4 regions of the Streptomyces javensis genome follow, and region 1 is predicted to be linked to each of the others. Evidence: riboswitches for the same ligand, from Rfam matches in the RefSeq annotation. Region 1 holds a riboswitch; each other region holds the start of a gene.

Region 1 (7,279 bases):
TCCGCGCTCCTCACCGTCGCCGTCCCCTCCGTCTGCGCCCTGGGCGTCACCGCCGTGGCCGCCGCCTCGGTCAGCGGCGTGGGGAGCGACAAGAAGGACGAGTCCACGACTCAGGCCGCCCCCGACACCGCGGCGGCACCCGTGAAGCCCTCCGTCGCCAACAGCAAGCTGGACTCCCAGCTCGCCGGGGTCCGCGAGGGCGCCGACGACTTCCGCGACCGCGCCAGCCGCACCCAGGAGCGGATCGACCTCCAGGCACGCCAGGCCGCCGAGAAGAAGCGCAAGGCGGCCGAGGCGGCGCGCAAGGAGGCACTGCGCCCGAAGTTCGCGCTGCCCGTCGCCCAGCACGGCCTGAGCGCCATGTTCGGCCAGGCCGGTATCAACTGGATGTCGGTGCACACCGGTATCGACTTCCCGGTGAGCTACGGGACGCCCGTGATGGCGGCCACCGACGGCACCGTAAGGACGCAGTGGAACGACGCCTACGGCAATATGGTCGTTCTGACCAGCCCGGACGGCACGGAGACCTGGTACTGCCACCTCAGCAGCGCCAAGATCCGCTCCGGGACCGTCAAGGCCGGGGAGAACATCGCGTACTCCGGGAACTCCGGGAACTCCACCGGTCCGCATCTGCACTTCGAGGTGCACCCCGGCGGGGGCGCGGCCATCGACCCGCTGCCCTGGCTGCGCGGCAAGGGCCTCGACCCGACCTGACCGGGGCGGCCTTCCGGCTCCGCCCGCCGTAGCGCGCCCACCTCGACCGGCGCGCTAAAGCCTCGGCGTCCAGCCCCCGAAGCCCCCCCGGCCCCCAGCCCCCGGCCCCCGCGAGCCCCCGCTACAGCTTCTCCACCGGTGCGTACCGCAGCAGCAGCCGCTTCGGCTTCTCGTCGCCGAAGTCGATCGTCGCCTCCGCGTTGTCCCCGCTGCCCTTGACCGCCACCACCGTGCCGAGCCCGAACGTGTCATGGGTGACCCGGTCGCCGATGGCCAGGGCGACCACCGGGCGCTCCTGGGCCCGCCGGGTGGCGAACCCGCTGCCCCCGGTGCGCGAACGCGACGTCGACAGACCGGACGACAGCCCCGACGGCGGGGTCGAGGCGATGCCGCCCATGGACGCCGACGGGGTGGCGGGCCCGGTGCGCCGCCAGCGCACATACTGGTCCGGGATCTCCTCCAGGAAGCGGGAGGGCGGGTTGTACGCGGGCTGTCCCCAGGCGCTGCGCATCGTCGAGCGGGTCAGATAGAGCCGCTCGCGGGCGCGGGTGATCCCGACATAGGCCAGCCGCCGCTCCTCCTCCAGCTCCTTGGTCTGGCCGAGGGCTCGCATATGCGGGAAGACGCCGTCCTCCATGCCGCTGAGGAAGACGACCGGGAACTCCAGGCCCTTCGCCGTGTGCAGGGTCATCAGCGTGATCACGCCGGAGCCCTCGGTGTCCTCGTCGGGGATCTGGTCGGAGTCGGCGACGAGCGCGACCTGCTCCAGGAAGTCCGCGAGGGTGCCGGGGTTCTCCTCGCCGCGGTCCTGCTCGAACTCCAGGGCCACGGCGGCGAGCTCCTGGAGGTTCTCGATCCGGGTCTCGTCCTGCGGATCGGTGGACGCCTGGAGCTCGGCCAGATAGCCGGTGCGCTCCAGCACCGCCTCCAGGACGGTGGCCGGGCCCGCCCCGGACTCCACGATGGTGTGCAGCTCCTCCATGAGCGTGTTGAACCGCTTGACGGCGTTGGCCGAGCGGGCCGCCATGCCGTATGCCTCGTCGACCCGGCGCAGCGCCTGCGGGAAGGTGATCTTCTCGCGCAGCGACAGCGCGTCGATCATGGCTTCCGCGCGCTCGCCGATGCCGCGCTTGGGCACGTTCAGGATCCGGCGCAGCGGGACGGAGTCCTCGGGGTTGGCCAGCACCCGCAGATAGGCGAGGACGTCCCGGACCTCCTTGCGCTCGTAGAAGCGCACACCGCCGACGACCTTGTACGGCAGCCCGACGCGGATGAAGACCTCTTCGAAGACACGGGACTGGGCGTTGGTGCGGTAGAAGACCGCCACGTCCCCGGCCTTGGCGTCGTCCGCGTCCGTCAGCCGGTCGATCTCGTCGGCGACGAACTGGGCCTCGTCGTGCTCGGTGTCGGCCACATAGCCGGTGATCTCGGTCCCGGCGCCGGCCTCCGTCCACAGGTTCTTCGGACGGCGGTTCTCATTGCGCTCGATGACCGCGTTGGCCGCGCTCAGAATGGTCTGGGTGGAGCGGTAGTTCTGCTCGAGGAGGATCGTCCGCGCGGTGGGGTAGTCCTCCTCGAACTGGAGGATGTTACGGATCGTGGCGCCCCGGAAGGCGTAGATCGACTGGTCGGCGTCGCCCACCACGCACAGCTCGGCGGCCGTGGTCTCCTCGGTGTCGGTGCCCACCAGCTCGCGCACGAGTGTGTACTGCGCGTGGTTGGTGTCCTGGTACTCGTCCACCAGGACGTGCCGGAAGCGGCGGCGGTAGTGCTCGGCGACGTCCGGGAACGCCTGGAGCAGATTGACCGTGGTCATGATGATGTCGTCGAAGTCCAGCGCGTTGGCCTCGCGCAGCCGCGCCTGGTACATCACATACGCTTCGGCCAGCGTCTTCTCAAAACCTCCCCCAGACTCCGTCCGGGAGGTGCCCCCTGCCGCCTGCCCGGCGAAGGTCTCCTCGTCGATCAGCTCGTTCTTGAGGTTGGAGATCTTGGCGCTGAAGGACTTCGGCGGGAACCGCTTGGGGTCGAGATCCAGATCCCGGCAGACCAGCGACATCAGCCGCTTGGAGTCGGCCGCGTCGTAGATCGAGAACGACGAGGTGAAGCCCAGCTTCTTCGACTCCCGGCGCAGGATGCGGACACAGGCGCTGTGGAAGGTGGACACCCACATGGCGTTGGCCCGCGGGCCGACGAGCTCCTCGACCCGCTCCTTCATCTCGCCCGCCGCCTTGTTGGTGAAGGTGATGGCGAGGATCTGGCCGGGGTGGGTGGAGCGGGCGCCGAGCAGATAGGCGATGCGGTGGGTGAGCACCCGGGTCTTGCCGGATCCGGCGCCCGCGACGATCAGCAGCGGCGAGCCGGTGTGCTCCACGGCGGCCCTCTGCTGCTCGTTCAACCCCTCGAGCAGGGCGGACGGGTCCACGACGGGCCGGGCCGCGCCGTCCCGGTAGTGGCCCTCCCTGGGCACGGGCGCGTCGAAATCGCCGCTGAAGAGGTGATGCGGCACGTCCTCGGCACCACCGTGGCCAGGGTGCGCCGAATCCTCGGGCGGCGGTGGCCGCTCCTCGTCCGAAGGAGGCCCGAGGTCCGCCAGGAAGCTGTCGTCAAAGAGGCTGCTCATCGCTCCCCGAGTCTAGGCCGCCCCACTGACAGCCGATGCCCGAACATCACGAAACGGTTTCGGGCATAACGGTCACCAGTCTTCACAGGAGCCCCACGTGTTGGCTACCGTCCTGCCTCAGGCGGCCCGGAGGACCCGTCGGCGAACCACGTCGGCACGGGCGGCCTCCGCCGAGTCCGGTACGCCGTGAGGCGCCCGGAGCCGGGGACCCAACAACGCAAGACCGGGGTGAATCGGCCCGAAACGGTGCAGCACGGACAGTGCCGCCCGGACACGGCCGTAGGGCAACCTTCCGTACCGCCCGAACCCGACAGCTAACCCGGTAGGCGGTCCACGGAAGGAGTCGCCTCCCTTGGCGTCGCACCGCAAGCCGCGGAGCCGAATACCCGCCCCGCTCACCGGTCACAGCCGCCGTACGGCCGTCGGGTTCACCACGGCCGCCCTCGCATCCGTCACCCTCCTCTCCCAGTCGGCCAACGCCGCGCCCACCGACCCCAAGCCGGCCGCCCAGTCGATCGAGCAGGTGAAGGAGAAGGTCGACACCCTGTACCACCAGGCGGAGACCGCCACCCAGCGCTACAACGCCGCCAAGGAGCGCACCGACCAGCAGCGGGCCAAGGTCGACAAGCTGCTGGACTCCGTCGCCCAGCGCACCGAGAAGCTCAACGAGGCGCGGCGCATGCTCGGCACCTACGCCGCCGCCCAGTACCGCGACGGCGGAATGGCCCGCTCCGCCGCGACCCTGCTGTTCTCCAACGACCCGCAGGACGTCTTCGACCAGTCGCATCTGATGGACCGGATGACCGGTCGGCAGAAGCAGGCCGTCGACGACTTCCAGAAGCAGCGGGTGAAGGCCGCCAAGGAGCGCGGTAAGGCCAGCGAGAGCCTCGCCTCGCTGACCGCGTCCCAGAAGCAGCTGAAGGTCCAGAAGAAGACCGTCCAGGACAAGCTGACCGAGGCGCGGCGGCTGCTGGCGAATCTGACCGCCAAGGAGAAGGCGCGGCTGGCGGCGATCGAGAAGAAGAAGGCGGAAGAGGCCCGCCGCAAGGCCGCCGAGCTGGCCGAGAAGCAGCGGCAGGAGGCGGCCGCGCGCGAGAAGCAGGAGCAGCGGAACGCGGGGGGCTCCGGTTCGACGGCGCCCTCCACGCCCTCGGCGCCTGCCAACAGCTCCAAGGCGGCCCAGGCCATCGCCTTCGCCAAGGCGCAGCTCGGCAAGCCGTACGTCTGGGGCGCGACCGGGCCCAGCTCCTTCGACTGCTCGGGGCTGACGCAGGCGGCCTGGAAGTCCGCCGGGATCTCGCTGCCGCGCACCACCTGGGACCAGGTGAAGACCGGTACGCGGGTCTCGACGTCCCAACTCCAGCCGGGTGATCTCGTCTTCTTCTACGACGACATCAGCCATGTCGGCCTCTACATCGGCGACGGGATGATGATCCACGCGCCGAAGCCGGGCGATGTGGTGAAGAAGGCGCCGATCACGGAGATGCCGATCTACGGGAGCGTGCGGCCCTCGTAGGGCCCCCTGATCCTGACGATGCCGCCGCCCGGGGCCGGACCCCGGGCAGCGGCATCGTCATCGGCTCAGCGGCGCCGTCAGCGCCTCAGGGGCGCCGTCAGCGCCTCAGGTGCCGGGCTTGCGCCCGTAGACGTACACGTCGTCGCCGTTCTTCAGCAGGCTCCAGTACTTCTTGGCGTCGCCCTTACGCATGTTGACGCAGCCGTGGGAGCCGGGCGGTGACCATACGCTGCCTTCGATCGAGTGAAACGCCTGGCCGCCGTCGAAGAACTGGCTGTAGGGCATGGCGACCTTGTAGAGCGTCGACCAGTGGTTGATGTTCCGCCAGTAGACCCTCTTCAGCCCGGTGCGGGTCTCGAAGCCGTCCCGCCCGGATCGCACCGGCACCGGCCCGTAGACCAGCCGGGAGCCGTCCTGGACCCAGCTCAGCTGGCGGGTGAGGTCGACGCAGGCGATGCGGCCCTTGTTGGTCGGGCACTTCTTCGCCGCGTTCGGGTTGTGCCCGGCGGCCTTCTGGGCGCTGATGAGGCTCATCACCCCCGAGGTGATCGGGCCCGCGTAGCCGATCGTCGGGCTGATGCCGTGGTCGATCTGGAACTTCTGGATCGCCAGACAGTCCGCCCGCGACTGCCGACCGTCCACGGGACGGCCCAGGAAGCGCTCGGCCTGCCGCTGGTACGGCCCCGCGGTGGTGGTGCACGACGACGCGGCCATGCTCACCGGTGTCACCGCGCCGGCCGACCGGCCCAGCGGCCGTGCCTGAGCCTGCGCCGGACCGGCGACGGCCACCGCGAGCGGCACCGCCATCCCTGCCAGCCCCAGCGCGACGCCCACGCGCCGCCTATGACTTCTGACTGCCCCCACTACCCCCATTGGCCACTCCTCTCGACTGCCTCGCTCTTTACTAAGACAGCTCGCGAGTGCAAACGGTTGCCTCGGGATCGTGTCGCGTTGTCGTGGGATTACCCCCAGAACATTCGTTCGTCAGGTCCACAGCACGGCGATGAAGATGTTTGCCGTCGTCAAGGCACCCACCGCGCCGAAGGCGGCCGACTCTACCTTCTCCTCGTCGCGCTTCACATAGACCAGGCCGAGAATAACGACCAATAGCGCCAGCTTTACGCCGATTTTGATGGTGTTGACGCTGTTGTCGTCCGCCTGGTTGAGCCCGACCAGCGCCACGCCGGTCACCAGCATGGTCAACGCGCCGTGCAGCATCGCCGGGATCATCCGGGCCTCGCCCGCGCGCGCGGCTTTGAGCTGCGAGAAGAAGCCGCCGAGCAGCGCACCGATGCCGACGATGTGGAGGCCGACGAACAGGTGAATGAGTACGTCCATGGCTCCGGAGACTAGCCGCGCTCATATCATCGCCCGGCACTCGGGTGGGGCCCTATCACCGCTTCGATCACGGCCGCCCCACACTTCCGACCACCCCACTCGCCGGACGATCAGCAGCCGTCACGGGAGCGACGAAATCCGTGCACTCCCGTTCAATCCCCCGCACGGCACCCGCTTTCCGGCCTAGCTTCCTCCTCCAGGTGGCAGTCCGCTTCCCGTCAACCGAGGGTCCCCGCCTCATGGCGGACTGCCACCTGCCCGTCCGTTCCCCACAAGGGTCCAGGATCTGCCGAATGTCCTGGATTGCCCGAACTGGCTTGCCCAAGAAAGACCAGGTGAACCGCCGCAGTGGCGTCGCACAGGAAGCCCAAGCAGCGCTCGCTCACCAGCGGCACCGCCCGCGCGGCCGCGCTCCTCGCCCTCACCGGCGCCGCGTCCGCCACCCTCCTCAACGGCACCGGGCACGCCGAGAACCGCCTCACCCCCGCCCAGGTGAAGGCGAAGGTCGACGAGTACCAGCGGGAGGCCGAGGAGGCCACCGAGCGGTACAACGGCGCGAGGGAGAAGGCCGACAAGGCCCGCCGGACGCTGGAGGCGCTGCGCGATCAGGCCGCCCGCCGCACCACCCGGCTCAACACCGCGCGCAACGCCCTCGGGGCCTTCGCCACCGCCCAGTACCGCTCAGGGACGATCGCCCCGGCCCTCCAGCTCGCCCTGTCCTCCTCCCCCGACCAGTACCTTCAGCGCGCCTCGCTCGCCGAGCGCGCGGGGAGCCGCCAGGCCGCACTGATCGCCACGATCGGCCGTCAGGAGCGGAAATTACGCCAGGTCCGCGGCGAGGCGGCCGACCGCCTCGCCGCTCTGCGCGCCTCCCGGGCGGCCGCCGCCCACCACAAGCGGACCGTCCAGGAGAAGCTCGCCGCCGCCGATCGCCTGCTCGACCGGCTGACCCTCGAGCAGCGGCAGCGCCTGCTGGCGGCGCGGGACGGCGACAAGGCCGCCGGCTCCCCCGCCCCCGCCGCGGGCCGCGCCGCCCGCGCCGTCTCCTACGCGTACGCGGCCCTCGGCAAGCCGTATGTGTGGGGCGC
Region 2 (7,279 bases), on a different contig from region 1:
CAGCGGATTGACCCCGGGGCCGGCCGCGAGGGAGTGGGCCACCAGCACGTGCAGGCACTTCACCCGGTCCGGCATGCCGCCCGCGCTGGGGAAGCCCTGGAGCACCTCGGCGGCGTCGCGGCGCGCGATGTAGTCCTCGTGGGCGGCGCGGTAGGCGGCGGCCAGCTCGGGGTCGGTGCCCAGCCGGGCCGTCATCTCCTTCATCACGCCCTCGGCCTCCAGCGTGCCGATCGCGGACGCGGCGCGCGGACAGGTCAGGTAGTAGAGGGTGGGGAAGGGCGTACCGTCCTCGAGCCGCGGCGCGGTCTCCACGACGTCGGGATTGCCGCAGGGGCAGCGGTGCGCGATCGCACGCAGGCCCCGGGGCACGCGGTTCAGCTGCTCCCGTACGGCGTGGATGTCCGCGTCGGTGGGCGCGGTGGGCTCCGTCTGGGGCGGGGGCGTATCCATCAGTGGGAAAGCTCTTCTTCTTCGTTTCGATTCGAACGCCGGGTGCGGCCGGCGGCCGGAGCGCGGCGCCTCAGCGGCGCGCGCCGCCCGCCCCCGCCGCGTCCGCCGTGTCCACGGCGTCCCAGAGGTTGGTGTACCAGGGGCGGCCGGCCGCGCCCTGGTCGGTGGAGCGCTCGGTGGAGCCGGCGCCGTCCACCACGCTGAAGCCGGTCTCCCCCGGCATCAGGAAGTGCAGCCGCTCCCGGGCCTGCTGCTCGGTGTAGGCGGGGTCGCGCAGCCTGGCCTTCCGCTCCCGCAGCTTCTTCACGTCCTCGCGGGCCCGCTGGGCCTCGTGCCGCTGCTCGGCGATGTCGGAGCGCTGGGAGATGTACTGCCGCATCGGATAGGCGAGCGCCACGACGAGGGAGCAGACGACCAGCGCGAGCAGGGCGGCCCGGCCGGTCAGCCGGCCGCGGCGGCGCTTGGTGCGCACGCGGTAGACCCGGGCGGCGGCGTGCTCGCCGAGCGCCTTGAGCCTGGTCGCGGTGGAGAACCGTTCCCGATCCGCCGGCACGTCGCCTCCCCGGTGATGACTTCGCTTGGATAACGCCGTCGAGCGACGCCGTCCCCGGCCACGGTACGGGACCGCGGCCGGGGACGGGCGTCAGACGTGTCCGCTCAGCCCTTGAAGCGCGGGAAGGCGGAACGGCCCGCGTACACCGCGGCGTCGTCGAGGATCTCCTCGATGCGCAGCAGCTGGTTGTACTTGGCCACCCGCTCGGAGCGGGCCGGGGCACCGGTCTTGATCTGGCCGCAGTTGGTGGCGACGGCCAGGTCGGCGATGGTGACGTCCTCGGTCTCACCGGAGCGGTGCGACATCATGCACTTGTAGCCGTTGCGCTGGGCCAGCTCGACCGCGTCGAGGGTCTCGGTCAGCGAGCCGATCTGGTTGACCTTGACCAGCAGGGCGTTCGCGGTGTCGCTGTCGATACCGCGGGACAGCCGCTCGGGGTTGGTGACGAAGAGGTCGTCCCCGACCAGCTGGACCTTGTCACCGAGCTGCTCGGTGATGGTCTTCCAGCCGTCCCAGTCCTCCTCGTTCAGCGGGTCCTCGATGGAGACCAGCGGGTACGCGGCGACCAGCTCGGCGTAGTACGAGGTCATCTCGGCGGCGGAGCGGGACTGGCCCTCGAACTGGTACGTGCCGTCCTTGTAGAACTCGGAGGCGGCGACGTCCAGCGCGAGCGCGATGTCCTGGCCCGGCTGGTAGCCGGCCTTCTTGACCGCCTCGAGGATCAGGTCGAGGGCCTCGCGGTTGGAGCCGAGGTTCGGCGCGAAGCCGCCCTCGTCGCCGAGCCCGGTGGACAGACCGCGCTCCTTCAGCACGGACTTCAGGGTGTGGTAGACCTCGGCGCCCCAGCGCAGGGCCTCGGAGAAGGACTCCGCGCCGATCGGCGCGATCATGAACTCCTGGATGTCCACATTGGAGTCGGCGTGCGACCCGCCGTTGAGGATGTTCATCATCGGCACCGGCAGCAGATGGGCGTTCGGGCCGCCGAGGTAACGGAAGAGGGGGAGGTCGGACGCCTCGGAGGCGGCGTGCGCGACGGCGAGGGAGACGCCGAGGATCGCGTTGGCACCGAGCGAGGACTTGTCCGGAGTGGCGTCCAGGTCGAACATCGCCTGGTCGATCAGCCGCTGCTCGGTGGCGTCATAGCCGACCAGCTCGGGGCCGATCTGCTCGATCACGGCGAGGACGGCCTTCTCCACGCCCTTGCCGTTGTAGCGGTTCTTGTCGCCGTCACGGAGCTCGAGGGCCTCGAAGGCGCCGGTGGAGGCGCCGGACGGCACGGCGGCACGGCCGGTGCTGCCGTCGTCGAGGCCAACCTCGACCTCGACCGTGGGGTTGCCTCGCGAGTCGAGGATCTCGCGAGCTACGACGACGTCGATGGACGGCACGAGGTTCTCCTTCGTATGGGTCTGCGGTAGCAGCACGAGCCTAACGGGCCGGGAGGGCTGCACCCCGCGTTCGCCCGCCCCACGAGACGGGGGCGCGGCACAAAAGCCGGATTCTGGATTAAAAATCCAGATTTCTTATGCATTGGGAAAGCCCCGGCGGGGCGCGCCATAGGGGCGGCACGCCCGGCCGGGGCTCGTTCTCGGGAGCCGGTGTCAGCGGAGGTGCAGCTGCTGACCCGGGAAGATCAGGTCGGCCTGCTCCACGATGTCCTTGTTCAGCTCGAAGAGCTTCTTCCAGCCGCCCTTGACGTCGTGAGCCTTGGCGATCTTGCCGAGGGTGTCGCCGGACTTGACCTTGTACTCGCCGTCACCCTTCTTGATCGGGCCACGGGTCTGGTGCCGCGCGGCGTGCTCGGGCGCGGTGTGCGGCTGCGCCTTCGGCTGGGCCTTCGGCTGCGCCGGCTGGGCGGCCGGGGCGGACTTGGTGGTCGCCGAGGACTGGTCCTGCGAGCCGGAGGGCGCGGACGGGGCGGACGGGCTGCCGCCGGAGGTCAGGCCCTTGCCGCAGACCGGCCAGGCGCCCTTGCCCTGGCTGCCCAGGACCTTCTCGGCGATCTGGATCTGCTGGGCCTTGCTGGCCTTGTCCGCCGTGGAGGCGTAGGCCGTGCCGCCGTAGGCGGCCCAGGTGGAGCTCGAGAACTGCAAGCCGCCGAAGTAGCCGTTGCCGGTGTTGATCGACCAGTTGCCACCGGACTCGCACTGCGCGACCTGGTCCCACTGGGAGGTGGTGGCCGCGGAGGCGGAGGTCGCCCCGATGAGCGGTGCCGCCACGGCGGCACCGGCGAGACCGGTGAGCGCGGCGATACGGGTGGCCTTGGAGGGGCGGCGGTGCTTCCCGTTGGACTTGAGCATTTTGGTTCGTTTCCTCACCGACGCCTACGAGGTGAGCTGTCGGGTTCGGACGTGAGTTGCCCGGCCGGTCGCGATGGTCGCTCCCGGCTTCACCCCTAGCCGACAAGCCCGTATCCACAGGCCACTCGGCACCTACCTTGGGTCCCCCGCTCCTGCCTTCGGCGCTGACGCGTCGGTTTCCCCCCGACCGCCGGCAGGATTCGGCGTGACGATCGACGGTGCCCGCGGTGGCGAGCGGAAAGACGTTAAACACACCTTCCAAGAACGTTCAAACACCCCAAGGGCAGTGAATGGGGCTGTAATTGATCTCACCCGGCCCACATCGACGCAGGTGGGGCCGGGTGAGGAGGGATCGGACACCAGGTGCGCCCCGGAAAATGTGACGAGATGTATGTCTCACCGGGTCCAGATCGGGCAATTCCCCCCGAATCACTGCTCCCTGATGGTGAGGTCAAGTCGCTGACCAGGGATGATCAGATCGGGGTCGGTCCCGATGAGGTCCTCGTTGGACTCGTAGAGCCCTTCCCAACCCCGGGACACATTCTGGTGCTCGGCGATCCCTGACAGGTTGTCACCCGGGCGAACAGTGTAATCGTCGTCCGTGGAGCTCTCGTCGCGGTCCGAAGCGCCGCGCGAGGCATGGCGCCCGGAGGGCCGTTCGCTCCCCGCGTCGCCGTCGTCGGCCCCCTCCCCGGCGTCCGGGGCGCCGCGGTGGCGGCCGGAGGACGACGGGTCGGCGGAGGAGGTCTTGGAGTCGTCCGACGCCGAGGGGCTGTCCGAGTCCGAGGGGCCGCCCGAATCCGCACCGTCCGCCGCCGGGTCGTCCGAGGCGGAGCCGTCCAACCCGTCGGGGGACTTGGAGGTGCGGGGCGCCTCCCGGCCCTCGTCCGACCCGGACGCGTCCGGCGCGTCCGGCGCGTCCGGCTTGTCCGCGCCGCCGGACGTCCCCGAACGGTCCGCGTCCGAGGAGGAGCCGTCCCGCCCCCGGTCCCCCGGGTCGTCCCCGTCGCGGCCCGTCCCCGGATCCGGGGTGGCCGTGCTGCCGGGGTCCACATCGGGGGCGCCGCCGCCGTCGGTGAGCCCGGCGCCCAGCGCACAGCTCGGCCAGGCGTCGGGGCCGCGGTCGCCGAGGATCGCCTCGGCGACGGATATCTGCTGGGAGCGGCTGGCGAGGTCGGGGCGCGGGGCGTACTCCGTGCCGCCGTACTTCTTCCACATGTCGAGGGTCAGCTGGAGCCCGCCGTAGAAGCCGTTGCCCTCGTTGGCGCTCCACATACCGCCGCTCTCGCACTCGGCGACGTGATCCCAGGTGGCGGTCTGGGCGGCCTGTGCGCCGGCCGCCCCGAAGAGGGGGATGGCGAGGCCCGCTCCCGTGACCCCCGCCGCGACGATGATGGCCGGAGCCTGACGGGGGCGACGGTGTCGACCATTACCGGAACGCATGCGATTGACCTCTCCTATGGCGCTATGGCGCTATGGCGACAAGGTTTGCCGGTGAACATAGCGAGGGCACTCGATCATCACAAGGCGATGTATCCCAGGTCACGCCGAGGTCACACGACTGATCATTCATCACCTATGTCCGGCCGTACGGGCCTTGGCGGTCCGGACCACCCGTTTCGCCGGGCTCAGCCGTCCGCGGAATTCCAGGTCACCGGGAGGGTGCGCAGCCCGCGCATGATCAGCCCGCCGCGCCACCGCAGATCGTCCGGATCCTCCGCGAGCCGCAGCCCGGGCAGCCGCCGCAGCAGGGTGGCGATCGCGGTCTGGGCCTCCAGCCGGGCCAGCGGGGCGCCCAGACAGTAATGGATGCCGTGGCCGTAGCCGAGGTGCTGGTTGTCCCGGCGGGTGAGATCGAGGACGTCCGGCTCCGCGAACCGCTCGGGGTCCCGGTCGGCCGCGGCGAGCACCACCAGCACCGGCTCCCCCGCGGCGATGGGCTGCCCGGCGAGGGTGAGCGGCTCGGTGGCGAACCGCCAGGTGGCGATCTCCACAGGTCCGTCGTAGCGGAGCAGTTCCTCGACCCCGGCGGCGAGCAGCCGCTCGTCCCCTTCTTCCAGGGCCCGTTGCATGAGGGCGCGCTGCTCCGGATGGCGCAGCAGCGCGTAGACGCCGTTGCCGATGAGATTGACGGTCGTCTCGAAGCCGGCGAAGAGAAGGATGAAGGCCATGGCCGCGGCCTCGTTCTCGGTGAGGTGCTCACCGTGGTCGCTGGCCCGGATCAGGCCGGAGATCAGATCCTCCCCGTCCTCTTCTTCCCCGCGCTCCGCGAGCTCCAGGCGCTTGCGGTGGATCAGCTCGCCCAGATAGGCCCGGATCCGCTTCACCGCGCGGGCCACTCCGCCGCGCGGGCCGCCGCCGTGCCGGATCATCGCGCCCGCCCAGTCCCGGAAGTCGTCCTGGTCCTCGCGCGGCACCCCGAGCAGATCGCAGATGGCGTAGATGGGGAGGGGAAAGGCGAACTCATGGATGAGGTCCGCCTCTCCCCTCTCTTCGAAGGCGTCGATGAGCTGATCGGTGAGGGTCTGCACCCGGGGGGTGAACGCGGCCACCCGGCGCGGGGTGAACGCCTTCGACACCAGCCGCCGCAGCCGGGTGTGGTCGGGAGGGTCGATATTGAGCAGATGTGTCATCAGCTCGGCCCGGCGTTCGCCCGGGATGCCCACCTTGCCCTTGGCGTGGGCCGCCGCGCTGTGCCGCTGGGGGTTCTTCGAGAGCCGGGGATCGGCAAGCGCCTTCCTGGCGTCGGCGTAGCGGGTCACCAGCCAGGCGTCCACACCGCTGGGCAACGTGGTCCGGTGCACCGGGGCGTGTTCGCGTAGCCAGGCGTACGCGGGGTAGGGATCGCTGGCGAACTCCCAGGTGAAGAGGGTGGGAGCGGAGCTGTCACAGGGCTGTTCCGACACCCCCCGACGATACCGGCGAGGGGCCGCTCTCCCCCGGCCTGTCGGAAGTAACCGCAGACAAGAGAAATAAGGGAATAAGCAGAACAAAGAGAATAAGGGAGTCATGACCGGGATGAATGTCTAGCGGAATTCCCCGTTCATCTCCACACACCCTTCACCACCCACGCACAGCCGGGGCCGAATGCCCGGATATCTGATGGCTGGGACCGCCGTTCGGCGGATGCCCGTGCCGCCCCGTTACGATCCCCCGGGACATGCCCTGACGTCGGTCAACGCGGTGAACTGGGGGTGTGGCTGAAACGACGTCAGGTGAACGAATGGGACTGGGGCACATGCACGGGGCCCAGTGATACCGGTGATACGATCACCGCGCTTGCCAGGCGAGCCAAGGGCGCGTAAGACACACGGCGATCCGGCGCATCACGCCGAGAGGATCCCACTCTGAGGAGCATTATGCCGCCAGTCGGGCATACGGAGCCGTTCCGGCGCACCGACGCCTGTGCGCTGCCGTCGGCAAGACGAGTGCGATGTCCCCGGAACCCGCGGGCGCCGTACGGGCGCTGACTTACCGCCGCCCCGACCATTCCAGACGCATAACGCACCACACCTCCCTAAAGTCCCTGGCGGTCTAGTCGTTTAAAGAGAGTCTCAATGACGCAATATCTACAGGATCCAGCGCTCTGGGCCCTGATCGCTGGCACGCCTCTCGCCGCAACCGCCATTGTCCGCGGGCGAAAGGCGCGAGCGAATCTGCGCCAGGAGAAGGCGGAGCTAGAGAAACGCGCGGCCGACCTCGAGAACAATTACGCCGAGGCGGTACAGGAGGCCCACAACCGCGCCGAAGAGGCCACCAAGAGCGCCCTGAAGTCCGCCATGCGTACCCTCCAGGGCCTCGCCAACGAGCAGCAGCTGGCCATCTCCAAGACACAGGACAAGTACGGCGAGCACCAGCTCCTCCAGGACCTCCTGGAGATCGACCACATGAACTCGCAGTTCGGTCGGCGTGCGCAGTCCATCGCGGTGCTCTGTGACGGCTGGCTGGGCCGGCAGCGGGCCGTCGCCTCGGTCTACGA
Region 3 (7,279 bases), on a different contig from region 1:
AGCGGTTCTCCTGCGTCGTCACACCCGATTCGGCGGTGTTGACGCAGTCGGTCTGATTGCTGATCTCGGTCGGGCCGGCCGCCACGGTGACGGTGCCGATGACGGAACTGGTGGTGCAGCGATTGCTCTGTGTCCCGCCGTTGGCGCCGGTCGAGCGGCTGGGACCGGGGCCGGTGGCTTCGGCTCCGCCCGCACCGCCGATGAGCAGCGCGCCCACGGTCGCCGCAAGAAGCGCCGTCCTTTTGCGCATGTGCATAAAGAGCCTCCAATCGGGCTTCGGGCGCGGTGCGCTCAGCACCGTCACCGAAAAGCCTTTCTCATGGCAGCGGCCCTGGAAGGGAGGCTTCCAGGGCCGCGATTCCCAACGGGGGGATGCCTCATGGTGTTACCGCGGACGGGAACACCATGAAAGGGTCAGCGACTCAGTGGCGGGCGCTGTCGTCGTCGACGGCGATGTTCGCGCACTTGGAGCCGATGTTGGTGTCGCCCGTCGGGGCGGCGGCGCCGGTGACCAGCGTGATGCCGGTGGCCGTGTCGCATTCGTTGGCCTGGACGACCGAACCGCCGCTGTTGGTGAAGTTGATGCAGTCCGAGCCGATGTTGATGTCACCGGTGGGGGCGGCACCGCCGGTGTTGGTGGTGGCACCGGTGGCCGTGTCGCAGTGGTTGAGCTGCACGATGAAGTCGTCGTTGTTCTGGGCCAGGGCACCGCCCGCGCCACCGATGACCAGAGCGCCGGCGGCCGCGGTCAGAAGAACTGCCTTCTTGCCGATGTTCACTTAAATCCTCCGTCTGGGTTGCTCCGCGAATTCACGGACGCATGACACAACGAAGCTCATCAGTTAAGGCTTCGGGCCGCCAGTCAGCTTCACCCGTCCGGCATAGTGCGACTCTTCCGGTGCGTGTTATCCGAGAATCCCGCTAAGGGGGACCAATGCGAGCTCCATTTGGCCCAGCGGAATCGGAATCCCTTTTATGAGAAGGGGAGGAGGTCGGCCGGGGGCGGCCCCGCGCCGGCCGCGTCGCTCGGCCCCCGTCCCTGCCTCCGGCCCCGCCTCCGCCCACGCGGACTTGTTCGACCGGTCGGACGAGTGATACATCCAGGCCCTACGACGCAGGAGTGAGTGAGGCACGGTCACACCGACAGCTTCGCCGAACCGCAGCGCGGCGCGTGTTCACGCCGCTACGCTAAGTGCGCGAAGTGGTCGCCCGGGGGGCGCGGCGAATCAACGCCGGGAGGCGGGAGGAGAGACATGGGGCACTCACGAGGGGAAGGGACCCCGGCTGAGCTGATGGACGGGCTGCTCGCCCGTGCGCAGAACGGCTTCGAGATCGGCGAGGCGGTGCTGGCCCAGGCGCGGAGCGCCCTGATGCACCAGTCCGAGCTGCGGTCCTGTCGGCAGTGCAACGAGCGGTGCGGCCAGCTCGGGTACAGCACCTACCGGCATGTCTTCCTGCTCCCCGACGGCAGCAGCCTGCTGCTGTGGGAACTGGAGCACAACACGGGCGAGGGCGGCCGCCCGCTGTACGAGCTCTACGCGGACGAGGACGCCCTGACCCTGGCCGAGCGCCGCGTCCACGACCGCCTCGGCGGCGCCCGCTGGGAGGAGCTCGACGGGTTACCGCTGTGGCTCCCGGACCAGCTGCTGCACACGGCCGAGCCGGTGGAGAACTCCCGCGCGTATGTGGCCGACAACTCGGCCGACCACGCCCGTCGCGTCCTGCGCCGCGCGGAGAACCCCGACCGCCCGGGCGAGGAGACCGAGCGGCTGCTGGCCACCGCGTTCGCCCATGACATCGCCCTCGCGCCCAAGCCCCGGCGCCGCTCCGGCGGCCCCGACGCGACCTGGTGCCGCTTCTACGAGCACGCCTTCCTCCTCGCCGGAGGGGACGAGATCGTGCTGTGGGAGCTGGAGCACAACCTGACCCGGGACGGCCGGCTGGTGTGCGAGGTGTACCTCGACGAGGTCTCGGCGGAGCTGGCGGCGGACCGCCACGCCCGCGCGCTGGGCGTCGACCTCTGACCTACGCGGCGTCTGAGGCACACGGAACCGCTGACGTACGCCGTACCTGACGCTTCCGCAGCCCGTCCGTAGCCCGCCCCGTAGCCCGCCGCCGTCCTCACCCGTCCAGCACCCGCTTGGCCGATACCGACTCGCCTGGCGGCCCGTCAGCCGGAAGCCTGGTGACGACGGTGACGCCGTGACGACAGTGCCGCCGCGAACGCCGTGACGGCGGGACGGCGGGACGGCGTGACCACGGCGGGACGCGGACCAGGGAAGCGAGAGAAGCCGGTGCGGGTGCGAGGGAGCAGGGCTCGTACGGGCGCCCGTACGGAGGGCCGTACGGAGCGGCGTACGGCCTGGCTCCGGCTGACCGGCCCGGTCGCCCGCCGCCGTCCCACCACCCGCGTCCGTACGCTCATCGACACCGGCGCCGCGGCCGGTGCCGCCGCCGACGCGTCCGCCGGGCCCACCGCGGGGCCCGCTCCGGCCGAGGAGGGCGGCAGGGAGCCCCCGGGCCGCCGTATCGCCCGCTGGGTCCCCGCCGTCCTCGTCCTCGGCGGTATCGCCTTCGACCTGGCCGCCCCGCCCGGCTACACCGCCTCGCCGTTCTTCGCCGCCGCCCCTTTGGTCGCCGCGGCGCTCTTACCGTTGCGTCAGACCATCGTCACGGCCGTCGTCGCCGTCCTCACCGCCTGTCTGCTGGCGGAGTTGCACGGGGTCAGGGACCCAACCCAGGCGGCCACCGAGATCATCACGGTGGCGACGGTGACCGTGCTGGCGGTGGTGATCAACCGCGTCGTACGCCGCAGCTACCACCGGCTCGCCTCGGCGCGCGGCGTCGCGGAGGCGGCCCAGCGCGCCGTCCTGCCCGCGCCGCCCGCCCGGCTCGCCGGACTGGAGATCGCCGCGCGCTACGTACCGGCGGAGAAGTACGCGGCGATCGGCGGTGATCTCTACGCGGTCCAGGACACCCCGCACGGCGTACGGCTGACCGTCGGGGACGTACGCGGCAAGGGGCTGGGGGCCGTGGAGGTCGTGGCGATCCTCCTGGGCTGCTTCCGGGAGGCCGCGGAGCAGGAGACGACCCTGGAGGCGCTCGTGGGCCGCCTGGAGCGGGCGTTGCAGCGCGAGGGCGCCCGGCGGGCCGACCTGGAGGTGGTCGAGGGGTTCACGACGGCCGTGGTGGCCGAAATTCCCCGTGGCGGCTCCACCCTGCGGCTGATCAACCGCGGCCATCCGGCGCCGCTGCTCCTGGCGGAGGGCGGCGCGGTGCGCGCCCTGGAGCCGGAGGCGTCGGCGCTGCCGGTGGGGATGGGGGAGTTGGCGGGGTGGCCGGATCGGGTGATGGAGCTGGCGTTCGCGGAGGGCGAGACGCTGCTGCTGTTCACGGACGGGGTCACGGAGGCCCGGGACCGCCATGGCGAGTTCTACGACCCGGAGGAGCGGCTGCGCGGCCGCCGCTTCGCCGGTCCGCAGGAGCTGCTGGACGTGTTGGTGGCCGACGTCGAGCGCCATACGGGTGGCGGGACGTCGGATGACATGGCACTGCTGGCGGTCCGGCGGACCCCGGCCCGCGGCAATGGCCGGGACAACGGACGAGAGACCGATCAACCGCACCGCCCCGCACACCCTGCGTAACCGACCGAGCCCACTCCGCATAACAATTGACGCACGATCGATCCGTATGCGGTTTTGCCAACTCTTGCCCAGTACGTCGACTCGCCCCCATCTGTCCCTCCTTGAGCGCTAAGTTCATGCCAAAGGTGCGCGGATTCCTCGGAACAGCTTGGAATCACATCGCGCTCTCTATTAACGTTCGATAACGCAGCGCGGTCGTCACAACCGTCGCAAGGGCGGCACCGTGCGCCGTCGCCGAATCCCGTACGCACAGCGGCAGCACCGCACCACCAGCAGCACCAAGGGAACCGGGGAACCAACAACCTTGGGGTGAATCGGGTCGAACCTGACCCGTAGGAGACCTTCCTGCTCCGAACCCGTCAGCTAACCCGGTAGGCGAGAGGGAAGGAAAGGAGTGCGCCTCCGTGGCGTCCAACAGGTCTGTCCTGGACGAGGCCCCGTATAGAACACGGGGAGGCGGTTTGGGGACCGCCACCGCCTACGGCCCCGGCTTCGACGCCGGCGGCGGGATGAGCTCAGGGGACGGCCGATTCGCCCCCGGCGACCCTTACGCGTTCGCCCCTGACGACCGCTACGCGGATGAGGGCGCTCCCGAGGGCCCGGGTGCCGGTTTCGAGGCCGAGACCTGGGAGGAGTGGAACCCCACCGAGGAGTCCATCGCTCCCGTACGCGGTCGGCACCGCGTGGCCAAGCAGCGGGGCGGAACCATGGCGCGCAGCGGCGCCGTCCTCGGGGTCGGCGTGATCGCGGCGGTCGGTGCGGGCGGTATGGCCAGCGCCAAGGACCGTCCCGCGCTCCCCATATCCATGCCGGACCTCGGCCATGTCGCCGATCAGGTCAAGGCCGCCCTGCCCGCCGCGAAGGACCTGCCGGGCATCGGCTCCTGGGCATCGGACGACAGCAGTGACGCGCAGACCGCCGCCGCCCCCCTCTCCCAGGCCGGTCTGACCAGCGAGGACGAGCAGCGCGGCACCACCGACGCCGGCGAGGCGCTCCGCGCCCGCATCCTCCAGCAGGCCGAGAACCAGCAGAACGCGGCGGACGAGGACAGCCGCACCGCCGCGGCGAAGGCCGCCGCCAAGGAGGCCAGGGCCGCCGCAGACAAGGCCGCCGACCAGGCCGCGGAGGCGGCCGCCAAGCGGAAGGCCAAGGCCGAGGCGGAGAAGCGGGCCGCCGAACAGCGGGCGAAGGAGGCGGCCGAGAAGAAGGCCGCGGCCGAGCGCCAGGCAAGACTCGCCGCCCAGTACACCCTCCCCGTCGGCTCGTACACCCTGACCGCCAGCTTCGGCCAGGCGGGCGACATGTGGTCGGCCGACCACACCGGCCAGGACTTCGCCGCCCCGACCGGCACCCCGGTCAAGGCGGTGCACGGCGGCACCATCACCCAGGCGGGCTGGGCCGGTTCGTACGGCTACCGCATCGTGCTGACCCTGAACGACGGCACCGAGCTCTGGTTCTGCCACCTGTCCTCGATGGTGGTCACCTCCGGCAAGGTGTCGACGGGCGACGTCATCGCCCGCGTCGGCGCCACCGGCAATGTGACCGGCCCGCACCTCCACCTCGAGGTCCGGCCGGGCGGCGGCTCGCCGATCGACCCGATGCCCTGGCTGCGCCAGCACGGGTTGAACCCCTGATACCCCGGCGGCCCTGGCGCTCTCTCCCCCCTTGACGCCAGGGCCGCCGGTTTAGGTCTGAGCGGGGCTTACGTCTCAACGGGGCCACCCGGAACAACCCCGTCCAGTCAACCGTTGTAAAGACGTATGGCTGACAACACGCAGAAGATCGGTGACCTGTCCATCTTCCCGCTCTCCCTCGGCGGGAACGTCTTCGGCTGGACCGCGAACGAGGCCGAGTCCTTCCGGGTGCTCGACGCCTACGTGGCGGCGGGCGGCAACTTCATCGACACCGCCGATGTCTACTCCGCCTGGGTACCGGGCAACGAGGGCGGCGAGTCCGAGACCATCCTCGGCAACTGGTTCGCCTCCCGCGGCAACCGCTCCGACATCGTCCTCGCCACCAAGGTGGGCGCCGGCGTCCCGGAGCCGCGCGGGCTGACCTCGTCCGCCATCAAATCGGGCGTCGAGGAATCCCTCCAGCGGCTGCGCACCGACTACATCGACCTCTACTACACCCACTACGACGACCCGTCGGTGCCGGTGGAGGAGATCATCACCACCCTGGACGAGCTGGTCAGGGAGGGCAAGGTCCGCGAGATCGCCGCGTCCAACGTCGGCGCGGACCGCCTGGAGGCCCAGCTGACCTTCTCCACCCGGGAGAACCTGGCGCGCTACGTCGCCCTCCAGCCCCACTACAACCTGGTCTCGCGCGACACCTTCGAGGGCGAGCTGTCCGAGGTCGCCGCCCGCCACGACCTGGCGACGATCCCGTACTACTCCCTGGCGTCCGGCTTCCTCACCGGCAAGTACCGCCCGGGCACGGCCGTCGACAGCCCCCGCTCCACGGGCGCGGCCAAGCACCTGGAGACCGAGCGCGGCCAGAAGGTCCTCGCCGCCCTGGACGACGTCGCCGCCAACCACCGCACCGAGCCCGCCACGGTCGCCCTGGCGTGGCTCCTCGCCCAGCCCACGGTCGTGGCCCCCCTGGCCAGCGCCAGCTCCACCGACCAGCTCCCCGCCCTCCTGGCCTCGGTCGACCTCGAGCTGACCCAGCCGGAACTGGACCTGCTGACGTCGGCGTCGGACTGAGCGGCAGGCTGGCGGAACGGGTGCCGTAGGACGGCGGGCGGGCGAAATCGGAACCCCGCCCGCCCGCGCACCCGCACCTACCCGAACCGCTCCGCACGCCCCAGGACCCCTTACCGCCGATCGGCGAGGACTACCGCCGATCGGCAAGGGCCCAGGACGCGAGGGCAACGCCACCGGCGACGGCGAAGACGGACGGCCAAGCCCCGATCTTCTTCGCCAGCGGATGCGACCCGGCGAACGCGGCGACGTAGGCCGCGCTGAGCGCGGCAGCGGTCCCGTTCCCCGCCTTCTCCCGCCACCCGCGAGCGGCCACCGCCCCTGCGGCGGCGAGGGCAACCCCACCCAACGGCCGCCTCTTGGTCCACCGAGCCACGCCGTACCCCCCGACCAACCCACCCGCGGCCACAACCCCCGCCGGCACTCCAGCCATCCCCATACCTCCCACTCCAAGGATCTCCTGGCCCCGACCCTACGCAGCGGACACGAGGAACCGTCGGCGGCCCGTCAGTTTTCCTCCACGAGCCCCGCATTCAAGGCCCGTGTCCAGAGACGGTCCCGCCATTCATTGGCGTCCGGCTCCGGCTTGACGGTGAGGACGGGGTTCGGTCCCGTCTCGATGAGATGCAGCAGCGTCCAGGCGACGCCATGGCAATCGTCCGGACCGAAGCAATCGGCCAGAGCCGTGGCCTCCTGGGTCGTGACCGGTCTCGGGATCGCATCAAGCTGCTCGACGCGCCTGTCGATCTCTTCGCCACTCGCCCCCACATCGGGAAGCGGCCCATCGGCAACGAACGCCCGCACCTCGGCTCTCATCCCACAATGATCGTCCGTAGCCCTTGCCCCGGGCAAGCGGCCTCGGCACGGCGGGCGTGCGGCCGCACGGATAAAGCAGTCAGGACTCCGCGAACACGGACCTCAACCCAACTGCCC
Region 4 (7,279 bases), on a different contig from region 1:
GGCGGCAGCGGGCGGAGTTCCTCGGTGAGGCAGGCGTCGTAGGTGATCAGGCCGAGTGACTCGGAGTTGCCGAGGATGGCGACGCGCGGACCGGCGGGCAGCGGCTGGGAGGCGAGCAGCACCCCGGTGTCGGCGAGTTCGGTCACGGTGTCCACCCGGATGACGCCCGCCTGCCGCAGCAGATCGGAGACGGTGGCGTCCGGGAGCCGGGTGGTGGGCACGGCGTGGCCGGTGGGGGCGCTGCCGGTGTGGCGGGCGCCCTTGACGACGACCACCGGTTTGACGGCCGCGGTGCGCCTGGCGAGCCGGGTGAACTTGCGGGGGTTGCCGATCGACTCCAGGTACATCAGGACGACGTCGGTCAGCGGATCGTCGTACCAGTACTGGAGCAGGTCGTTGCCCGAGACGTCGGCGCGGTTCCCGGCGGACACGAAGGTCGATATCCCCGCGATCCCGGCGAGGCTGGCCAGCCCGGCACCGCGCCGGTTCAGCCCGGACAGCAGCGCGATGCCGATCGCCCCGGACTGGGTGAACAGACCCAGCCGGCCGGGGTTGGGCAGCTGTGGGGACAGGGAGGCGTTCAGCCGGAAGCCGTCGGCGGTGTTGATGACGCCGAAGGCGTTGGGGCCGATGACGCGCATGCCGTAGGACCGGGCCTGGCGGACGAGGTCCCGCTGCCGGTCGCGGCCCTCGCCCCCGCTCTCGGCGTATCCGGCGGAGAGCACGACGAGCCCCTGGACGCCGTGGTCGCCGCATTCGGCCACGACGGCGGGCACCCGCTCGGCGGGGACGGCGACGACGGCCAGGTCCACTGGCTCCTCTATGGCGCGCAGCGAGCGGTGGGCCGGGACGCCTTCGGGCTCCAGACGCGTCATGTCGTCGGGGAAGGCGTGGTTGACGGCGTGGACGCGTCCGGTGAAGCCGCCGTCCAGGAGGTTGCGCAGCACGGTGCGGCCGACGCCGCCGGGCGTGCGGCTGGTGCCGATGACGGCCACGGAGCCGGGCGCGAGCAGCCGCTGGACGGACCGGGCCTCGGCGCGCTGTTCGCGGGCGCGCATGACGGCCAGGGAGCGGTCGGTGGGTTCGAGGTCGAACTCCAGGCGGACGACCCCGTCCTCGAAGCTGCGCTTCTGGGTGTAGCCCGCGTCCGTGAAGACCTTGATCATCTTGTTGTTGGCGGGCAGTACCTCTGCGGCGAACCGCCGGATGCCCCGCTCGCGCGCCACGGCGGCGATGTGTTCGAGGAGCGCGGAGGCCACCCCGCGGCCCTGGTGGGCGTCCTGGACGAGGAAGGCGACCTCGGCCTCGTCGGCGGGGGCCGCGGCGGGCATCCCCCGGCCGTCGATGCGGTCGTACCGAACCGTGGCGATGAACTCATCCCCCACGATGGCCGCCAGGCCCACCCGGTCGACGTAGTCGTGGTGGGTGAAGCGGTGGACATCGCGGTCGGAGAGGCGGGGGTAGGGCGCGAAGAAGCGGTAGTACTTCGACTCGTCCGAGACCCGCTCGTAGAAGCTGACCAGCCGCTGTGCGTCCTCGGTGGTGATGGGACGGATCTGTGCCGTACCGCCGTCCCGGAGCACCACATCGGCTTCCCAGTGGGTCGGGTAGGCGTGATGGTCCGACGGGCTCCGCATGGGAGCCAGGGTACGGGCCCGCCCGGTCCGGATGGTGGACACCCTTGCGTCGGGGCCAAGTGTCGGGGGAAGGTCCGTATCGGGCCAGTCCGGGCATGGCCGGGCTCACTCGGACATCGTTCGGGTGAATCCGGACACCGTATGATTTTGGTCTAGACAACAGCACCGTCACACCTGAAGGGCAACACCATGGCTGAGCGCCGCGTCACCATCGGCTGGGCCGAGGGCCTGCACGCCCGCCCTGCGTCGATCTTCGTCCGGGCGGCCACCGCCTCCGGCGTCCCCATCACGATCGCCAAGGGCGACGGCACCCCGGTCAACGCCGCCTCCATGCTGGCCGTGCTCGGCCTGGGCGCCCAGGGCGGCGAGGAGGTCGTCCTCGCTTCCGACGCGGACGACGCCGAGGTCGCGCTCGACCGTCTGGCGAAGCTGGTGGCGGAGGGGCTCGAGGAGCTTCCCGAGACCGTCTGACCCCGGGCGGGCCCCTTCCTGGAATTCCCGGGCGATTCCCGGGCGATTTCAGGGATTCGGCACGGCGGGGCCGCGGTGACCGTAATGGTCACCGCGGCCCCGCCGTTTTCATGTTTCCGCGCACAGAATTCCCAAGAGTTGTATACGGGAGCTCTGTTAATTCCGACCGCTCGCCGTGTTGACGGAATGTTTCGAAGTCCTCACCGGAATCGGGCGGCGCAGCCGGAATTCCGACAGCGCGCGTTCGGTGTGCACGGTGGCGAGCGCCCGCGCGCGGTCGGCGTCGCCGCGCGCCACCGCGTCCACCAGCGCGCCGTGCTCCGCCCAGGACTCCATGGCCCGCGCGGCCGGGTCGGGGCGCACGGCGCCCTCGAGCGGCGTGGGCCGCGGCCCGGGAGCGGCCGCGTACACCCACGCGGTCTTGCGGCGCAGCTGGACGAGCAGCGCGGCCAGGCTCGGGCTGCCGGACGCCTGGGCCAGCGTCTCGTGGAACCAGTCGCCCAGCGGCCGCAGCTCGCCGAGCCGGCCGCCCTGGGCCCGCTCCCGGCCGAGCCGGACCAGCCCGCGCAGCACCTTCAGGTGGGCCTCGGTGCGGCGCTGTGCGGCCCGCTCCGCGCCCAGCGGCTCCAGCAGCGCGCGGATGTCCAGCAGATCGGCCGCCTCGCGCTCGGAGGGCTGGGCCACGCAGGCCCCCGCGTGCCGCCGGGTCGTCACGAAGCCCTCGGACTCCAGGGTGCGCAGGGCCTCGCGGACCGGCACCCGGGAGACGCCGTAGCGCCGGGCGAGCAGTTCCTCGGTGAGGCGGCTGCCGGGCTGATACGCACCGGAGACGATGTCGTCGCGAATCGCCGCGCAGACCGCGTGTGCCGAAATCCGGCGACCGCCCTGGACCGCGTTCGTATCCCCGCTCACTTACGGTCCCGCATTGTCGAACCTCCGCCTTAACGCCCGCGAAACGCGGCCATGGAATGCGCGTTGGACGACTCTATTCCACGCGGCCGCCATTTCCGATGGCGGGAAGCATTTCATGGATATTTTTTGGTCAGGCGGGTGGTGGCACGCCGAAGGCCCCGTCCGGCGGACGGGGCCTTCTCGGAAGTCTCGCGGGCTCCCGGGACCCCGGGACCGCGCGGCGTTCGCGTCGGACGCGCGACGGGTCAGACGTTGACGCCGTGGTTGCGCAGGTACGACAGCGGGTCCATGTCCGAACCGTAGTCCGGGCTGGTGCGGGCCTCGAAGTGCAGATGCGGTCCGGTGACGTTGCCGGTGGCGCCCGACAGGCCGATCTGCTGGCCGGGGGTGACCTTCTGGCCGACCGAGACGCTGATCGACGACAGGTGGCCGTACTGGGTGTACGTGCCGTCGTTCATCTTGATGACGACATTGTTGCCGTAGGAGCCGCCCCAGCCCGCCTCGACGATCTCGCCCATGCCCACGGAGTGCACCGTGGTGCCGGTGGAGGCGTGGAAGTCGATACCGGTGTGGCTGCCGGAGGACCACAGCCCGCTGGACGCCTGGTAGCCGGTGGAGACGTAGGAGCCGCTGATCGGCGACACGAAGGTGTTGAGGCGCTTGCGCTCGGCCTCGCGCGCCGCGCGCTCCTTGGCCTCCCGCTCGGCCTTGGCCTTCTTCGCCGCGGCCTCCGCCTTTCTGGCGGCCTCCTGGCGGGCGATCGCCTCTGCCTTGGCCTTGGCCTTGGCGGCGGCCTGCTCGGCGGCGGTCTCCTGGGACTGCGCCTGGGCCTCGATGTGGTCCGCGATCCCATCGCCGATCACGATCGCCTGGGTCAGACCGGTCTGCTGGGGGTTGGGGCCCCCGTCGGCCGCGAACGCCTGTCCGGTGATCCCGGCGACCACACCCGAGGCGACGGTCGTGATGCCCACGACGTTCGCGCCCGTGCGGATGTTGACCTTGGTGGTGCGGCGATGCTTCCCGGTGGCAGTGCGGGTGGACGCCATACTGAGGCGCACTCCTTTCCTTCCCTCTCGCCTACCGGGTTAGCTGACGGGTTCGGAGCAGGAAGGTCTCCTACGGACTCCTCCCCCGGCCGGGGAAGGCGCCCGATTCACCCCTGGGGACGTGTTGGGTCCCCGGCTCCCCTGGCTCGCGCCGTACGGGGACTCGGCGATGACTGTCCGGTGCCGCGGGTGCGGCGGGTCGCTGGCGAACAGCCGGACTGACGCTAAACGGGCCCGCTTTCGATCACCAAACGGTTCCGGTTTTTTGTTGCTCTCCCCACAAACCAAACAAGCAGTCAATCCCATAAACCGGGCATGTCGGATGGACTCCGGCGCCCTTACGGGGCCGGGGTCCATCCGCTGCCGACTCATGGACCGGGCGTCCACCGGACCGCCTGCCGGACCGTCAGCGAGTCGGCCGGACCGGCGATTCAGCGCACGGATCCGGCCAACTCTCCACGGCTCAGTTGGAGATGACCCGCACCTCGCCGATGCCCAGCGCCCGGACCGGCTCCTCGATCGCCGAGGCGTCCCCGACCAACACCGTGACCAGCCGGTCCGCCGGGAAGGCGCTCACCACCGCGGCGGTGGCCTCCACCGTGCCGGTCTCCGCCAGACGGGCGTACAACTGCGCCTGGAAGTCGTCCGGAAGATGCTGCTCGACCTGATCCGCGAGGGTGTTCGCGACGGATGCCGCCGTCTCGTACTTCAGCGGGGCGACGCCCACCAGGTTCTGGACCGCGACATCGCGCTCGTCGTCGGTCAGCCCCTCCTCCTTCAGCGTGCGCAGCACCTTCCAGAGGTCGTCCAGCGCGGGGCCGGTGACCTCGGTGGCCACCGAGCCGCTGATCGCCAGCATCGAGGCGCCCGCGGAGCCACCCGTGGGCGACGGGGGCCCGGAGCGGAGCACCTGGCCGAAGGCGCGCACCCCGTAGGTGTAACCCTTCTCCTCGCGCAGCACGCGGTCGAGGCGGGAGGTGAGGGTGCCGCCCAGGCAGTACGTGCCGAGCACCTGCGCGGGCCAGACCCGGTCATGGCGGTCGGCGCCCACGCGGCCGATGAGCAGCTGGGTCTGCACCGCGCCCGGCCGGTCGACGATCACCACCCGGCCGGTGTCGTCCGCGACGATCGGCGGAGCCGTGCGCGGCGCGCCCGCCCCGCCCGTCCAGGCGCCGAGGGTGTCCGCGAGCGCCCGGTCCAGGTCGACGCCGCCGAGGTCGCCCACGATGACGGCGGTGGCGGTGGAGGGGCGGAGATGCGCCTCGTAGAAGGCCCGCACGGCCGCGGCGTCGATGCCCTCGATGGTCTCCTGGGTGCCCTGGCGCGGCCGGGACATCCGCGACTCGGCCGGGAAGAGCTCAGCGGAGAGGGCCATCGAGGCGCGGCGGGCCGGGTTGGCCAGCTCATGGGGGATCTCGTCCAGCCGGTTGCGCACCAACCGCTCGATCTCGCCGTCCGGGAAGGCGGGGGCGCGCAGCGCGTCGGCCACCAGACCGAGCGCCTTGGGCAGCCGGGAGACCGGGACCTCCAGGGAGACGCGGACACCGGCGTGGTCGGCGTGGGCGTCCAGCGTGGCGCCGCAGCGCTCGAGCTCGGCGGCGAACTCCTCGGCGTCGTGCTTGTCGGTGCCCTCCGACAGGGCACGCGCCATGATCGTGGCGACGCCTTCGAGCCCGGTCGGCTCGGCGTCCAGCGGCGCCTCCAGGTTGATCTCGACGGCGACGACCTGCTGGCCGGGGCGGTGGCAGCGCAGCACGGTGAGGCCGTTGGGCAGCGCACCGCGCTCGGGGGCGGGGAACGCCCACGGCCTGGGGGCGCCGCCCTTGGGCTGCGGGTGGAAGGTCATGGTCGCGGTGACGGCGTCGCTCACTGGGCCGCCTCCCCTTCTGCGTCGGTCTCGGCGGCTTCGGCGGTGTCGGCTGCGTCCTCGGCGCCCTGGACGGGCTCGTAGACCAGCACGGCGCGGTTGTCGGGGCGCAGCCGCGCCGCGGCCACGGTCCGCACCTCCTCGGGGCTGATGTCGAGCACCCGCTCCACGGCGGTCAGCGCCAGCTGCGGGTCGCCGAAGAGCACCGCGTAACGGCAGAGCTCGTCGGCCCGGCCGCCGACCGTGGCCAGCCGGTCCAGCCACTCGCGCTCGATCTGCGCCTGGGCGCGCTCCATCTCCTGCGGGGTCGGCCCCTCCTCGGCGAAGCGGGCCAGCTCCTCGTCGACGGCGGCCTCGATGGCGGGCACCTCGACACCGCCGGAGGTCTTCACGTCCAGCCAGCCCAGCGAGGGGGCACCGGACAGCCGCAGCAGGCCGAACCCGGCGGCCACGGCGGTGCGGTCGCGGCGCACCAGGCGGTTGTGGAGCCGGGAGGACTCGCCGCCGCCGAGGACGGTCAGCGCCAGGTCGGCGGCGTCGGCCTCACGGGTGCCGTCGTGCGGCAGCCGGTAGGCGGCCATCAGGGCGCGGGCCGGGACCTCCTCCTCCACGACCTCGCGCAGCTGACCGCCGATCACCTCCGGGAGCGTGCCGTCCCGGGGCGGCCGCTTGCCCTCGTGGGAGGGGATGGAGCCGAAGTACTTCTCGACCCAGGCGAGCGTCTGCTCGGGGTCGATGTCGCCGACGATCGACAGCACCGCGTTGTTGGGGGCGTAGTAGGTGCGGAAGAACTCCCGCGCGTCCTCCAGGGAGGCCGCGTCCAGGTCGGCCATGGAGCCGATCGGGGTGTGGTGGTAGGGGTGGCCCTCGGGGTACGCCATGGCGACGAGCTTCTCGAAGGCGGTGCCGTACGGGACGTTGTCGTACCGCTGGCGGCGCTCGTTCTTGACGACGTCGCGCTGGTTCTCCAGGCTCTCCTCGTCCAGCGCGGTCAGGAGGGACCCCATCCGGTCGGCCTCCAGCCACAGGGCGAGCTCGACCTGGTGGGCGGGCATGGTCTCGAAGTAGTTGGTGCGCTCGAAGCTGGTCGTGCCGTTGAGCGAGCCGCCGGCCCCCTGCACCAGCTCGAAGTGGCCGTTGCCGGTGACCTGCGCCGAGCCCTGGAACATCAGGTGCTCGAAGAGGTGCGCCAGGCCGGTGCGCCCCTTGACCTCATGGCGCGAGCCGACGTCGTACCACAGACAGACCGCGGCGACCGGGGTCAGATGGTCCTCGGAGAGCACCACGCGCAGGCCATTGGCCAGGCGGTGCTCAGTCGCTTTCAAGCCGCCGGAGCCGGCCTGCTG

Evidence for each region. A riboswitch is a leader RNA that binds a small molecule or an ion and turns the genes downstream of it on or off. The one in region 1 is predicted to bind cyclic di-AMP.
Region 2: linked by a shared signal. The riboswitch ahead of ABD329_RS33975 (LysM peptidoglycan-binding domain-containing protein) and the one ahead of ABD329_RS08585 (C40 family peptidase) in region 1 are both predicted to bind cyclic di-AMP.
Region 3: linked by a shared signal. The riboswitch ahead of ABD329_RS42375 (M23 family metallopeptidase) and the one ahead of ABD329_RS08585 (C40 family peptidase) in region 1 are both predicted to bind cyclic di-AMP.
Region 4: linked by a shared signal. The riboswitch ahead of ABD329_RS24640 (M23 family metallopeptidase) and the one ahead of ABD329_RS08585 (C40 family peptidase) in region 1 are both predicted to bind cyclic di-AMP.

What each region holds. Positions count from the first base shown of each region.
Region 1 is NZ_BAAAIF010000006.1:120,710-127,988, forward strand. Features, by position in the region: gene ABD329_RS08575 (M23 family metallopeptidase) at 1-714, shown strand, start outside; gene pcrA (DNA helicase PcrA) at 836-3,337, opposite strand; cyclic di-AMP (ydaO/yuaA leader) riboswitch at 3,496-3,681, shown strand; gene ABD329_RS08585 (C40 family peptidase) at 3,690-4,853, shown strand; gene ABD329_RS08590 (L,D-transpeptidase) at 4,959-5,726, opposite strand; gene ABD329_RS08595 (hypothetical protein) at 5,838-6,191, opposite strand; gene ABD329_RS08600 (C40 family peptidase) at 6,540-7,279, shown strand, end outside.
Region 2 is NZ_BAAAIF010000052.1:27,318-34,596, reverse strand. Features, by position in the region: gene ABD329_RS33990 (DUF501 domain-containing protein) at 1-450, opposite strand, end outside; gene ABD329_RS33985 (FtsB family cell division protein) at 521-1,003, opposite strand; gene eno (phosphopyruvate hydratase) at 1,108-2,388, opposite strand; gene ABD329_RS33975 (LysM peptidoglycan-binding domain-containing protein) at 2,602-3,300, opposite strand; cyclic di-AMP (ydaO/yuaA leader) riboswitch at 3,307-3,474, opposite strand; gene ABD329_RS33970 (transglycosylase family protein) at 3,730-4,743, opposite strand; gene ABD329_RS33965 (cytochrome P450 family protein) at 4,929-6,206, opposite strand; gene ABD329_RS33960 (sensor histidine kinase) at 6,858-7,279, shown strand, end outside.
Region 3 is NZ_BAAAIF010000087.1:31,035-38,313, forward strand. Features, by position in the region: gene ABD329_RS42355 (hypothetical protein) at 1-304, opposite strand, end outside; gene ABD329_RS42360 (hypothetical protein) at 423-779, opposite strand; gene ABD329_RS42365 (DUF6227 family protein) at 1,254-2,024, shown strand; gene ABD329_RS42370 (PP2C family protein-serine/threonine phosphatase) at 2,295-3,644, shown strand; cyclic di-AMP (ydaO/yuaA leader) riboswitch at 3,902-4,037, shown strand; gene ABD329_RS42375 (M23 family metallopeptidase) at 4,049-5,278, shown strand; gene ABD329_RS42380 (aldo/keto reductase) at 5,405-6,349, shown strand; gene ABD329_RS42385 (hypothetical protein) at 6,480-6,779, opposite strand; gene ABD329_RS42390 (hypothetical protein) at 6,854-7,162, opposite strand; partial or broken gene ABD329_RS42395 (DUF397 domain-containing protein) at 7,265-7,279, opposite strand, start outside.
Region 4 is NZ_BAAAIF010000029.1:2,989-10,267, reverse strand. Features, by position in the region: gene ABD329_RS24655 (bifunctional acetate--CoA ligase family protein/GNAT family N-acetyltransferase) at 1-1,637, opposite strand, end outside; gene ABD329_RS24650 (HPr family phosphocarrier protein) at 1,827-2,108, shown strand; gene ABD329_RS24645 (GntR family transcriptional regulator) at 2,265-3,020, opposite strand; gene ABD329_RS24640 (M23 family metallopeptidase) at 3,266-4,066, opposite strand; cyclic di-AMP (ydaO/yuaA leader) riboswitch at 4,080-4,245, opposite strand; gene ABD329_RS24635 (M16 family metallopeptidase) at 4,530-5,912, opposite strand; gene ABD329_RS24630 (M16 family metallopeptidase) at 5,933-7,279, opposite strand, start outside.